Regions from separate parts of the Streptomyces sp. NPDC060031 genome, predicted to be linked through region 1. Evidence: riboswitches for the same ligand, from Rfam matches in the RefSeq annotation. Region 1 holds a riboswitch; the other holds the start of a gene.

The links. A riboswitch is a leader RNA that binds a small molecule or an ion and turns the genes downstream of it on or off. The one in region 1 is predicted to bind glycine.
Region 2: another riboswitch for glycine. It lies ahead of gcvT (glycine cleavage system aminomethyltransferase GcvT); the one in region 1 lies ahead of gcvP (aminomethyl-transferring glycine dehydrogenase).

What each region holds. Positions count from the first base shown of each region.
Region 1 covers NZ_JBHWVM010000029.1:5,607-12,062, forward strand. Annotated here, with positions in the region: gene ACFWB8_RS15635 (FHA domain-containing protein) at 412-954, shown strand; gene ACFWB8_RS15640 (MerR family transcriptional regulator) at 974-1,735, shown strand; gene ACFWB8_RS15645 (bifunctional nuclease family protein) at 1,834-2,307, shown strand; gene ACFWB8_RS15650 (MerR family transcriptional regulator) at 2,500-3,138, shown strand; gene ACFWB8_RS15655 (DNA polymerase IV) at 3,193-4,671, shown strand; gene ACFWB8_RS15660 (PRC-barrel domain-containing protein) at 4,675-5,043, opposite strand; glycine riboswitch at 5,157-5,255, shown strand; gene gcvP (aminomethyl-transferring glycine dehydrogenase) at 5,452-6,456, shown strand, end outside.
Region 2 covers NZ_JBHWVM010000015.1:32,508-38,963, reverse strand. Annotated here, with positions in the region: gene ACFWB8_RS09490 (enhanced serine sensitivity protein SseB) at 1-640, opposite strand, end outside; gene ACFWB8_RS09485 (AAA family ATPase) at 748-1,374, opposite strand; glycine riboswitch at 1,595-1,698, shown strand; gene gcvT (glycine cleavage system aminomethyltransferase GcvT) at 1,878-2,993, shown strand; gene gcvH (glycine cleavage system protein GcvH) at 3,094-3,474, shown strand; gene glyA (serine hydroxymethyltransferase) at 3,490-4,746, shown strand; gene ACFWB8_RS09465 (APC family permease) at 4,912-6,456, shown strand, end outside.

The sequences.
Region 1 (6,456 bases):
GTGGTGGAAACTGTCTGGTGGTTACGGACGTTGTGAGATTGTCCGGGTCGGCAGGTGTTGCATTCGGAGTTCGTCCTGCCCCACGGGCGGGTCTGTTTCGGTCAAGGGGAATCGCCCGTGAAGTTGTTTGAGAAGTTGTTCGGCAAGAAGAACCGTGAGGAGAGCGGTGCGGCCAGGCACCGCGCGGGTCACGGAGACATGGAAGGGCAGGGCGACCGGCCGCTCTTCCGGGACGAGGTTGCCGGGGCGGGTGACATTTCGGGCGCGCAGGGCGCGTCGGCTGTTGACCCTGCCGGTACCGGACGCATAGGTTTCGGTGAACCATCAACCTCAAGTACGGGTGGAGGGTTTGCGCCCGACCCGTATGCCACCAATGCCTCCGCGGGGCAGCCGCGGCGCGAGGAGCCGTCCATGTCGGCCGAGCAGATTTGCAGCAGGTGCGGGCACCGCAGCGATGCGGCCAGCCGCTTCTGCTCCAACTGCGGGGCGCCGCTGCGGGCGGGTCTGACGCCGGAGCGTGCCTCGGAGACCACGTCCACCATCTCGATCTCGGGCCTTGAGGCCTACGAGGCCGAGGTGTCGGGCCAACAGCACGTGTCCTCCTCGCTGTCCCCCGAGGCCCAGGCCGCGGTGGAAGCGCTTCCTCCGGGCTCCGCTCTGCTGATCGTGCGGCGCGGGCCCAACTCCGGAAGCCGTTTCCTTCTGGACGGCGAGCTGACGACGGCGGGCCGGCACCCGCAGAGCGACATCTTCCTGGACGACGTCACCGTCTCCCGGCGCCATGTCGAATTCCGCAGGAGCCAGGACGGCGGCTTCACCGTCGCCGACGTCGGCAGCCTCAACGGCACGTACGTGAACCGTGAGCCGATCGAATCCGTCTCCCTGCACAACGGCGACGAGGTGCAGATCGGCAAGTACCGGCTGGTCTTCTACGCGAGCCTGCGGGGCATCTGACCCTTCAAGGGAAGGTCCCATGCTGCGCACCCCGACGGGCGGTGTCGGAAACGGCACCGCCGGCTCGGCCGGGCGGCTGGTGAGCATCGGCACGGTGCTGACCATGCTGCGTGACGAGTTCCCCGAAGTCACGATTTCGAAGATCCGGTTCCTGGAGGCGGAGGGGCTCGTCGAGCCCAGACGCACACCTTCCGGATATCGCAAGTTCAGCACCGACGACGTCGAGCGGCTGGCCCGCATCCTGCGGCTCCAGCGCGACCACTACCTTCCGTTGAAAGTCATCCGCGAGCAGCTCGACGCCCTCGCACGGGGCGAGCAGATCCGCATCCCGGCGCCGACGGCGCACGGGGAATCCGTCGATCCCGCAAGCCCCGCCGCCGTGTACGGGGAGGTCGGCCGGGAACGGCCGACGGTGGCGCGCGTGGGCCGGGCCGAGCTGATGGCCGCGGCCGACGTGGACGAGGTGCAGCTGGTGGAGTGGGAGTCGTACGGGCTGCTCGCGGAGGCGCCCGGCGGCGGGTTCGACGCCGAGGCGGTCACGGTGGCCCGCCTGGTGGCCGATCTGGGGCGGTTCGGGCTGGAGCCCCGGCACCTGCGGGCGATGAAGGCCGCCGCGGACCGGGAGGCGGGCCTGGTGGAGCAGGTCGTGGCCCCGCTGCGCCGGCACCGCAACCCCCAGACCAGGGCGCATGCCGAGGCCACCATGAAGGAGCTCGCGGGGCTCTCCGTACGGCTTCACGAGGCCCTCGTACAGACGGCTCTCGGGGTGCGGCTGTCCTGAGCTGCGGCGGCCTCCCAGGGGTCGCCGGGGGGAGCCCGGGAGGCGCCTTGGGGGAGCCCGACTACCCAAACCGGCCGAGCAGGTCCTAGGGTTGCTGTGTGAATGAGCTCGACGTTGTGGGTGTCCGGGTGGAAATGCCCTCGAACCAACCGATCGTGCTCCTGCGTGAAGTGGGAGGCGACCGGTACCTCCCCATCTGGATCGGACCAGGGGAGGCGACCGCCATTGCCTTCGCGCAGCAGGGGATGGCCCCTGCCCGGCCGCTGACGCATGACCTGTTCAAGGACGTGCTGGAAGCGATCGGCGAGGAGCTCACCGAGGTCCGGATCACGGATCTGCGGGAGGGCGTCTTCTACGCGGAGCTCGTCTTCGCCAGCGGGGTCGAGGTGAGCGCGCGCCCTTCCGACGCCATAGCGCTGGCCCTGCGGACGGGGACGCCGATCTACGGCAGTGACGGCGTGCTGGACGACGCCGGAATCGCCATTCCGGACGAGCAGGAGGACGAGGTGGAGAAGTTCCGCGAGTTCCTCGACCAGATCTCGCCGGAGGACTTCGGTACCGGGCCCCAGTGACCGCCTCGGCCCGGGCATCCTCTGGGCGTCCTCCAGGAAAATTCAGCCCATTCGATTAGCCTTTCCCGGCAGCGGGGTACGGGAAACCACTCTCAGGGTGATTATCACTCGGCGTGCCGAGTGTGGCGATCGTTGACGCACCCCTGGTGACTGCCTACCTTCGAGGTGGCAGGTCAAGGACGGAGGGTCGGCGTGAGGATCACGGGCGACGGTACGACCGGGGGCACCCCCGCACGGAGTGACGGTGGACCGTACCCGCTGCACGGCGGTGCGGTGGGCTCCGCGCGCCGCCAGCCGGAGTCGACGCCGGTCGGACCGGTGGGCGGCGAGCCGGCGCCCGAGCAGGTGGGATACCGGGGGCCGACGGCGTGCGCCGCGGCCGGCATCACGTACCGGCAGCTGGACTACTGGGCGCGTACGGGGCTGGTGGAGCCGAGCGTGCGTCCCGCGTACGGGGCGGGCGCGCAGCGGCTGTACAGCTTCCGGGACGTCGTCGTCCTCAAGATCGTCAAGCGTTTCCTCGACACCGGGGTGGCGCTGCAGAACATCCGCACCGCCGTGCAGCACCTGCGCGACCGCGGTTTCTCGGACCTTGAGCGCATGACGCTGATGAGCGACGGCGCCACCGTGTACGAGTGCACCTCGCCGGACCAGGTGGTGAGCCTGCTCCAGGGCGGGCAGGGCGTCTTCGGCATCGCCGTCGGCGTGGTCTGGCGGGACGTCGAGAACGCCCTCTCGCAGCTGCACGGGGAGCGCGTGGACACCGGCGAGACGGTGGTCGGGCACAACCCGTCCGACGAGCTCGCCGCGCGCCGCAACCGGGCCGTCTGAGGCGGACCGGGTCCCGCCACCGGATTGTCAGTGGCGTAGTGCAGCATCGGTGCTGTGAGAGCCGCCCCGACGATCCTGCACCTGGACATGGACGCCTTCTACGCCGCCGTGGAGCAGGCGGCGAAGCCGAGCCTGCGCGGCAAGGCCGTCATCGTCGGCGGGCTCGGGCCGCGCGGGGTCGTCGCGACCGCCTCGTACGAGGCCAGGCGCTTCGGGGTGCACTCGGCGATGCCGACGGCCCAGGCGCGCCGGCTGTGCCCGAACGGCGCCTATCTCATCCCGCGCTTCAGCCTGTACCGGGCGGTCAGCGACGTGGTCATGGCATTGCTGCGGGAGCTGTCGCCGCTGGTGGAGCCGCTCAGCCTGGACGAGGCCTTCGTGGACCTGGAGGCCGGCGGGGTCGCCTTCGACGCCCAGGGCGCGCGGGTGGTGGGTGAGCGGCTCAGGGCGGACATCCGGGCCGCGACCGGGCTCAGCGGGTCGGTGGGGCTCGCCGGCTCCAAGATGCTGGCCAAGGTGGCCTCCGAGGAGGCCAAGCCGAACGGTCTGCTGCTGATCGAGGTGGGCACGGAGCGCGAGCTGCTCGCGCCGATGTCGGTACGGACCCTGCCCGGGGTGGGGCCGGCCACCGGGGAACACCTGCGGCGGGCCGGGATCACCACGGTGGGGGAGCTCGCCGAGGCGGGTGAGGACGAGCTGGTCCGGATGGTGGGGCGCTCGCACGGGGTCGGGCTGTACCGGATGGCGCTGGGGCTGGACGAGCGGCCGGTGGTGGCCGAGCGCGATGCGAAATCGGTGTCGGTCGAGGACACCTTCGACGTGGACATCCACGACCGGGTGCGGATCCGGGGCGAGGTGCAGCGGCTCGCCGACCGGTGTGTGCGACGGCTGCGGGAGTCGGGGCACTCGGGGCGCACGATCGTGCTGAAGGTGCGCCGGTACGACTTCTCGACGCTGACCCGGTCCGAGACGCTGCGCGGGCCGACGGACGACCCGGGGGTGGTCCGGGAGGCGGCCGCGCGGCTGCTGGAGTCGGTGGACACCACGGGCGGGGTGCGGCTGCTGGGGGTGGGGGTGACGGGGCTGGCGGACTACACGCAGGAGGACCTCTTCGCCCAGGCCGCGTCGCTGGTCACCGTGGCCGACGGGGAGGACGAGGCCGGTGGGGCCCTGGGGGCCGGTGCGGCTGGCGCGGCCGGTGCGGCCGGTGCGGCCGACGGGGTGAAGGACGCCGCCGACGGCGGTGGCACGGGGCCGGGCGGGGGCCCGGGCGAGACCCCGGGGCCCGCGGACCCCGAGCCCGCTCCCGAGCGCCGCTGGGCGGCCGGGAGCGACGTACTGCACGCGGTGTACGGGCCCGGGTGGGTGCAGGGCAGCGGGGTCGGGCGGGTGACCGTACGGTTCGAGCGGCCCGGGTCGCGGCCGGGCCGGGTGCGGACGTTCCTGGTGGACGACCCCGAGCTGGAGCCGTCCGATCCGCTGCCCCTCGTCGGGGAGTCGCGTGATCCCGGAGGCGTGATCCCGGAGGCGTGATCCCTAAGGGGTGTCCTCGCCGGCCAGGCGTCCGAAGTCGCGCTGGAAGTCGGAGGGGACGGCGATGTCCAGGCCGTAGTGGTGGTAGAGCTGCAGCTCCTGTTCGGGGGAGAGGTGGCGGCCGACGCCGAAGTCCGGGGCGTCGCGGATGAGCGAGCGCTCGAAGGGCACCCGCAGGGTGTCGCCCACCAGCTCGCTCGGTTCCAGGGGGACGAAGGCGTCCCGGCTGAACAGGCCGGTCCGGACGGCGGCCCATTCCGGAACTCCTGTGGCATCGTCGAGGTAGACCTCGTCGATGGTGCCGATCTTGGTCCCATTGCGGTCGAACGCCTTGCGGCCGATCAGGCTGCGCGGATCGATGTCGGTCTGCACGGTCCCTCCAATTGGTCGCAACTCCTCCGTAATGACTACAAAAGTGCATATTCGGAGAGGGGGCCACTCGAGGGAGTGCCCAGATCCTCGCTGGTAGGCTGGGTGACGGCTGTTGACCCTGTGCGGGAGAGTCCTCCGAGTGAACGTGACGGAGGCGCCGAAGGAGCAAATCCTCCCCGGAATCTCTCAGGCATACGTACCGCACGCGACGAGGCCACTCTGGAAAGCAGGGGCGGGTACCGGGCGCGCAGTGCCGGTTCCCCTCCTCACCGACGGTGAAAGCCGGAGCTCACGGGCCTGCCCGCGACTCCGGTGAAGCTCTCAGGTTGAGATGACAGAGGGGGAGGCCGTCCGGGTGCCCGCGCCGTGGTGCCCCTCGCAGGTCGTACGACCAGGAGGCCTCCGTACATGACCGCCAACCGCATTCCGCTCTCTCAGCTGGAGCGAGGCATCCCCTTCGAGCAGCGCCACATCGGCCCGGATGCCGAGGCGCAGGCGAAGATGCTCGCCCAGGTGGGCTACGGCTCCCTGGACGAACTGACCGCCGCCGCGGTACCGGATGTGATCAAGACCGCTGCCGCGCTGAACCTGCCCGAGGCGCGCACCGAGGCCGAGGTGCTGGCCGAGCTGCGGCTCCTCGCGGACCGCAACCAGGTCCTCTCCCCGATGATCGGCCTGGGCTACTACGGCACCTTCACGCCGCCGGTGATCCTGCGCAACGTGATGGAGAACCCGGCCTGGTACACCGCGTACACGCCGTACCAGCCCGAGATCTCGCAGGGCCGCCTCGAGGCGCTGCTGAACTTCCAGACCGTCGTCGCCGACCTGACCGGTCTGCCGACCTCCGGCGCCTCGCTGCTCGACGAGGGCACCGCGGCCGCCGAGGCCATGTCCCTGGCCCGCCGCGTGGGCAAGGTCAAGGACGGCGTCTTCCTGATCGACGCCGACGCGCTGCCGCAGACCATCGCCGTGATCGAGACCCGCGCCGAGCCGGTCGGGGTCGAGATCGTCGTCGCCGACCTGTCCGAGGGCATTCCCGCGGAGATCGCCGAGCGCGGTGTGTTCGGCGTACTGCTCCAGTACCCGGGCGCCTCCGGCGCCGTGCGGGAGATCAAGCCGGTCATCGACCAGGCGCACGAGCTCGGTGCCATCGTCACCGTCTCGGCCGACCTGCTCGCCCTGACCCTGCTGACCTCCCCCGGTGAGCTGGGCGCGGACATCGCCGTCGGCACCACGCAGCGCTTCGGTGTGCCGATGGGCTTCGGCGGTCCGCACGCCGGCTACATGGCCGTCCAGGCCAAGCACGCCCGCTCGCTGCCCGGCCGCCTCGTCGGCGTCTCGGTGGACGCGGACGGCAACAAGGCCTACCGCCTGGCCCTGCAGACCCGTGAGCAGCACATCCGCCGCGAGAAG
Region 2 (6,456 bases), on a different contig from region 1:
GAACCCGGGTCAGGGCCCGGCCCAGCGCCTCCATCGGGGCGTTTCGCATCTCGGGCTCCCATCCCACCAGCTGGACACCGATGTAGAGCTCGGGCGCGCCTCCCTCGACGCTGGCGAGGCAGCGGGACGCGGAGGCGACCACGCCGGTGGCGCGGAACTCCTCGGCGGCGGCGGCCAGGAAGTCGACCGGGTCTTCCTGCCAGTCGGGTTCGTAGAGCCGCACACGGCCGCCGGTGGCCGTGCCGTCGAGGGGGGTGCGGCCGGTGCGGCAGAGCTCCGCGACGGCGGGCGGGGGCAGGGGGACGCCGACCGCGCCCTCGGGGTTCACGGCGATGCCGAGCTGCGGGGGCAGGCCGCGGGCGAACTCGACGGCCGGGGCGACCGCGAAGGCCATGGCGGGGCCGGCGCAGGAGCGGAACTGAGCCTCGGAGCTGTAGACCGGGACGTACGCCGCGCCGGCGATCTCCATGGTGGGGAGGGTGAGGGCGGCGCGCTCGGGCCCGCCGCCGTCGGGCAGCGGGACCCATACGTGGCTGCGCCCCAGCACCTCCAGGATCCGCGCTCCGGCGTCGGCCTGCCCCAGCGCCGCGCCGAGCACGTGCTCCAGCTCATTTCCCGGCCAGCCGCCGCCGCTCTGCATGTGCGTGTGCCCTTCGGTTGGGTCCCGGTGTGTCGTCGCACCGAGGCTATCGGCCGCCGGGCCGGGCCCCACCGCGGGGCTCCGCCCCCAAGGCCCGCGGTGGGGGGTCAGGCGTCGGCGCGGGGGTGGAAGGCGATGCGGGTCACCGCGGCGGCCGAGCGGCGGTCCAGGAGGACCACCGAGGCGCAGCCGGGCGGGAGGTGGCCGGCCTCCGCGTCGCTCAGCAGCCGTGCCACCGCGCCGCGGTGGCGGGCGAAGGCGTACGCCGAGACGCCCCGGCCCCGCGCGGCCTGGCCGGACAGCGCCTCCTGCGCGGTGGTGTCCAGCAGCAGCAGGTGCAGCGCCCGGCCCCGGCGCCGCGCGGCCGCCGCGAGCAGGCCCCGTACCCAGCTCTGCGTACCGCAGTCGTGGACGACGACCGACGCACCGGAGCGCAGGGTCCGCCACAGGCCGCGGTAGTGGGCGACGCGGACCAGCGGCCGGTAGACGGCGTACGGCAGGGCCCCCGGCATCCGCCGCTCCCAGCGCTCGCGGGTGTCCTGGGAGTCGATCGCCCCGCCCTCGGCCGCCGCCCGCTTGATCAGCGTGCTCTTGCCGCCGCCCGGCAGCCCGGACACCACCACGATGTCCCCCTCGGCGAAGCCGAGCCGCTGCGGGCCGCGCACCCCCGGACCGCGCAGGTCCCGTACCGGCCCGCGGGCAGCCTCGCGCACGCGTCCCCGCTGCGCCGGCATCCCCGCCACGGACCCCGTCGCCGCCAGCGCTCCGAATCTCCGCACAGTGCTCGCCTCCCCCGAATCGGGCTCCCGGGAGCCCATGCCCACTGAGTGTAAAGAGACGGTAATCCGGCAGCCCCGGTTCCGGTCCGTACGCTCTTTCGACCCCCCACGCCCAATCCGCGCCGCACCGTGCAATGATGTGCGCCATCTGGACACCAACTGCATACCGGCCGCTTGAATCCGCGCGGGAGAGTCCCGGCACGCCGCAAGGCCGTGTCCGGGCGCCGAAGGAGCAAGTACCTCCCTTGAATCTCTCAGGCCCCGTACCGCGTGGATGAGGCAGATCTGAAAAGCGAGCCGCGCCACCCGTCTCCGTGACACCGGCGTGCGCTCCACCCAAGGTGCAAGTCGACGATCCCCCGGCATCCGGGGCCTCTCGGCGAACCTCTCAGGTTCCGATGACAGATGGGGAGGATCCTCCTCGTCATGTCATGCCCTGGGACCCGGGAGCCACACCCATGAGCACTGCCCCCCGCCTGACCGCCCTCGATGCGCTGCACCGTTCGCTCGGTGCGACCATGACCGACTTCGCGGGCTGGGACATGCCCCTTCGGTACGCGAGCGAGCGCGACGAGCACAACGCCGTCCGCACCAAGGCCGGCCTGTTCGACCTCTCCCACATGGGCGAGATCACCCTGACCGGCCCGGAGGCCGTCAAGGCCCTGGACCACGCGCTGGTCGGCAACATCTCCACCGTCGGCGTCGGCCGCGCCCGCTACACGCACATCTGCCAGGAGGACGGCGGGATCGTCGACGACCTGATCGTCTACCGCCTGGGCGAGACCGAGTACATGGTCGTCGCCAACGCCTCCAACGCCCAGGTCGTCCTCGACGCCCTCACCGAGCGCGCCGCCGGCTTCGACACCGAGGTCCGCGACGACCGCGACGCGTACGCCCTGCTCGCCGTCCAGGGCCCCGAGTCCCCCGGCATCCTGGCGTCCCTGACCGACGCCGACCTGGACGGGCTGAAGTACTACGCCGGCCTGCCCGGCACGGTGGCCGGGGTGCCCGCGCTGATCGCGCGTACGGGCTACACCGGCGAGGACGGCTTCGAGCTGTTCGTCTCCCCCGAGCACGCCGTGGAGCTGTGGCAGGCGCTGACCAAGGCCGGCGAGGGCGTCGGCCTGGTCCCGGCCGGCCTGTCCTGCCGCGACACCCTGCGCCTGGAAGCGGGCATGCCGCTGTACGGGCACGAGCTGACCACCTCCCTCACCCCGTTCGACGCGGGCCTGGGCCGGGTCGTGAAGTTCGAGAAGGAGGGCGACTTCGTGGGCCGCGCCGCCCTGGAGGCCGCCGCCGAGCGGGCCGCCACCAACCCGCCGCGCAAGCTGGTCGGTCTGATCGCCGAGGGCCGCCGCGTCCCGCGCGCCGGCTTCCCGGTCGTGGCCGACGGCCAGGTCATCGGCGAGGTCACCTCGGGCGCCCCGTCCCCGACGCTGGGCAAGCCGATCGCGATGGCGTATGTCGACGCGGCACACGCCGCGCCCGGCACCTCCGGCGTCGGCGTGGACATTCGCGGTACGCATGAGCCGTACGAGGTCGTGGCCCTGCCGTTCTACAAGCGGCAGAAGTAGCCCGTACGCGGCGCTGCCGCACGGGTACCCCGTACAGAGCCGTCTCAGTACCCAAGACCACCGTTCGTATCCACTCCCCCGCATCCAGGAGAATCAGGTCATGAGCAACCCCCAGCAGCTGCGTTACAGCAAGGAGCACGAGTGGCTGTCGGACGCCGAGGGCGGCGTCTCGACGGTCGGCATCACGGAGTTCGCGGCCAACGCGCTCGGTGACGTCGTCTACGCCCAGCTCCCCGAGGTCGGCGACACGGTGACCGCGGGCGAGACCTGCGGCGAGCTGGAGTCGACCAAGTCGGTCAGCGACCTGTACTCCCCCGTCACCGGTGAGGTCGTCGAGGCCAACCAGGACGTCGTGGACGACCCGTCGCTGGTGAACTCGGCGCCGTTCGAGGGCGGCTGGCTCTTCAAGGTGCGCGTCACGGAGGAGCCGGCCGACCTGCTCTCCGTCGACGAGTACGCCAAGCTCACCGCCGGTAACTGACCCCAGGGGACCCTGATGTCTGTACTGAACACCCCTCTCCACGAGCTCGACCCGGACGTCGCCGCCGCCGTCGACGCCGAGCTCGTGCGCCAGCAGTCGACCCTGGAAATGATCGCGTCGGAGAACTTCGCTCCGGTCGCCGTCATGGAGGCCCAGGGCTCGGTCCTGACCAACAAGTACGCCGAGGGCTACCCCGGTCGCCGCTACTACGGCGGCTGCGAGCACGTCGACGTGGTCGAGCAGATCGCGATCGACCGCATCAAGGCGCTGTTCGGCGCCGAGGCCGCGAACGTGCAGCCCCACTCGGGTGCGCAGGCGAACGCGGCCGCGATGTTCGCGCTGCTGAAGCCGGGCGACACGATCATGGGCCTGAGCCTGGCCCACGGCGGTCACCTGACCCACGGCATGAAGATCAACTTCTCCGGCAAGCTCTACAACGTGGTCCCGTACCACGTCGACGAGTCCGGCCAGGTGGACATGGCCGAGGTCGAGCGCCTCGCCAAGGAGTCCAAGCCGCAGCTGATCGTCGCCGGCTGGTCCGCCTACCCGCGCCAGCTGGACTTCGCCGCCTTCCGCCGCATCGCGGACGAGGTCGGCGCGTACCTGATGGTCGACATGGCGCACTTCGCGGGCCTGGTCGCCGCGGGCCTGCACCCGAACCCGGTGCCCCACGCCCACGTCGTGACCACCACCACGCACAAGACCCTCGGCGGTCCGCGCGGCGGTGTCATCCTGTCGACCCAGGAGCTGGCCAAGAAGATCAACTCCGCGGTCTTCCCGGGTCAGCAGGGCGGCCCGCTGGAGCACGTGATCGCCGCCAAGGCGGTCTCCTTCAAGGTCGCGGCCTCGGAGGAGTTCAAGGAGCGCCAGGTGCGCACCCTCGAAGGCGCGAAGATCATCGCCGAGCGCCTGGTGCAGCCGGACGTCACCGAGGTCGGCGTCTCCGTCCTCTCCGGCGGCACCGACGTTCACCTGGTCCTGGTCGACCTGCGCAACTCCGAGCTGGACGGCCAGCAGGCCGAGGACCGGCTCCACGAGATCGGCATCACGGTCAACCGGAACGCCATCCCGAACGACCCGCGGCCGCCGATGGTCACCTCGGGCCTGCGGATCGGTACGCCGGCCCTGGCCACGCGCGGTTTCGGCGCCGAGGACTTCACCGAGGTCGCGGAGATCATCGCGGCCGCGCTGAAGCCGGCGTACGACGGCGAGGACCTCAAGGCGCGCGTCTCCGCGCTCGCCGCGAAGTTCCCGCTGTACCCGACGCTCTAGGCGACGGCCTGGGAGGGCCCGGCCTTGTTCTGCACAGGGCCGGGCCCTTTTCATGACCAAAGCCCCGGGCGGATGCGGCCCATTGCCACTGAATTTACCAAGAAATGGCAAATAGGCTCCGCGTGAGAGCAGGACGGCATCCCCCGGCAGGACGGAAACGCACGCATGGACATGAGCGCAGCCAACAAGAAGGGCCTCGGTCTCTTCTCGTTGATGATGATCGGCGTAGGTTCGATCTTCGGGTCGGGATGGCTCTTCGGCGCCGGCACGGCCGCCCAGGTCGCCGGTCCCGCGGCGCTCGTGGCCTGGGTCATCGGCGCCGTGTTCATCGGCATGATCGCCATGTCCTACGCCGAGGTCGGCGCGGCCTACCCGATCCCCGGCGGCATGGCCCGGTACGGCAGCCTCTCGCACGGCCCGGTGCTCGGCTTCATCACCGGCTGGGCGGTGTGGATCGCGGTCGCCTCGCTGATCCCGATCGAGTCGATCGCCGCGACCCAGTACATGTCCTCGTGGAGCTTCGGCTGGGCCGAGGACCTGGTCGACGCCGGGTCCCACCAGCTGACCACCTTCGGCATGTTCGTGGCGCTGGCGCTCACCTTCCTGCTGTGGCTGTCCTGCTACTGGTCGGTCCAGCTCCTGGCGAAGATCAACGCCGCCCTGACCGTGGTCAAGTTCGCCATCCCGGTCCTCGCGGTCGTCGCGCTGATCGCCTCCGGCTTCCACACCGACAACTTCACGGCCCACGGCGGCTTCGCCCCGAACGGCTGGACCGCCGTCCTGACCGCCGTCACCACCTCGGGCGTGATCTTCGCCTTCAACGGCTTCCAGGCCGTCGTCAACCTCGGCGGCGCCGCCAAGAACCCGGGCCGGGCCATCCCGATCGCCCTGGTCGGCGCGCTCTGCCTGGGCCTGGTGATCTACCTCGCCCTGCAGACGGCCTTCCTGGGCGCCGTACCGCCGGAGCACCTGGCGCAGGCCGGCGGCTGGTCGGGCGTGAACTTCAACTCGCCCTTCGCCGAGCTCGCCAAGCTGCTGATGATCCACTGGGTGGTGGTGATGCTGCAGTTCGGCGCCTTCATCTCCCCCGCCGGCTCCAACATCGCCAACGTCGCCTCGGCCGCGTACATGGTCCGCAACATCGCCGAGACCGGCTTCTTCCCCAAGCGGCTCATGCGGACCCACCCCGTGTACGGGACCGCGCGCCCGGCGATGTGGACCAACCTCGGCTTCTCCGTCCTGCTGCTGGTCACCGTCGGCCACAGCTGGAAGACCCTGGCCCCGGTCATCTCGGCCGCCATGGTCATCTCGTACCTGATCGGCCCGATCGCGGTGGGCGTCTTCCGCCGCACCAAGCCCGGCCTGCCCCGCCCCTTCCGGCTGCCCGCCGCGAAGATCCTCTGCCCGCTGACCTTCGTCTTCGCCGCCTGCGCGCTGTACTGGTCGAAGTGGCCGAACACCGGCATCGTCACCGCGCTGACGCTGCTGGCCGCCCCGATCGCGGCGCTGGTGCTCCACCGCAAGGGGGAGCGCAACCTCGGCCGGCAGTTCGCCCCGGCCTGGTGGATCGTGTTCTTCCTCGGCGCCCTGTCCCTGCTCTCCTGGCTCGGCTCCGCCGACTTCGGCGGCCGCGGCACCATCCCGGGCGGCTACGACATCGCCCTGGTGGCCGTCATGTCCTTGGTCACGTACTTCTGGGCCGTCCGCGCC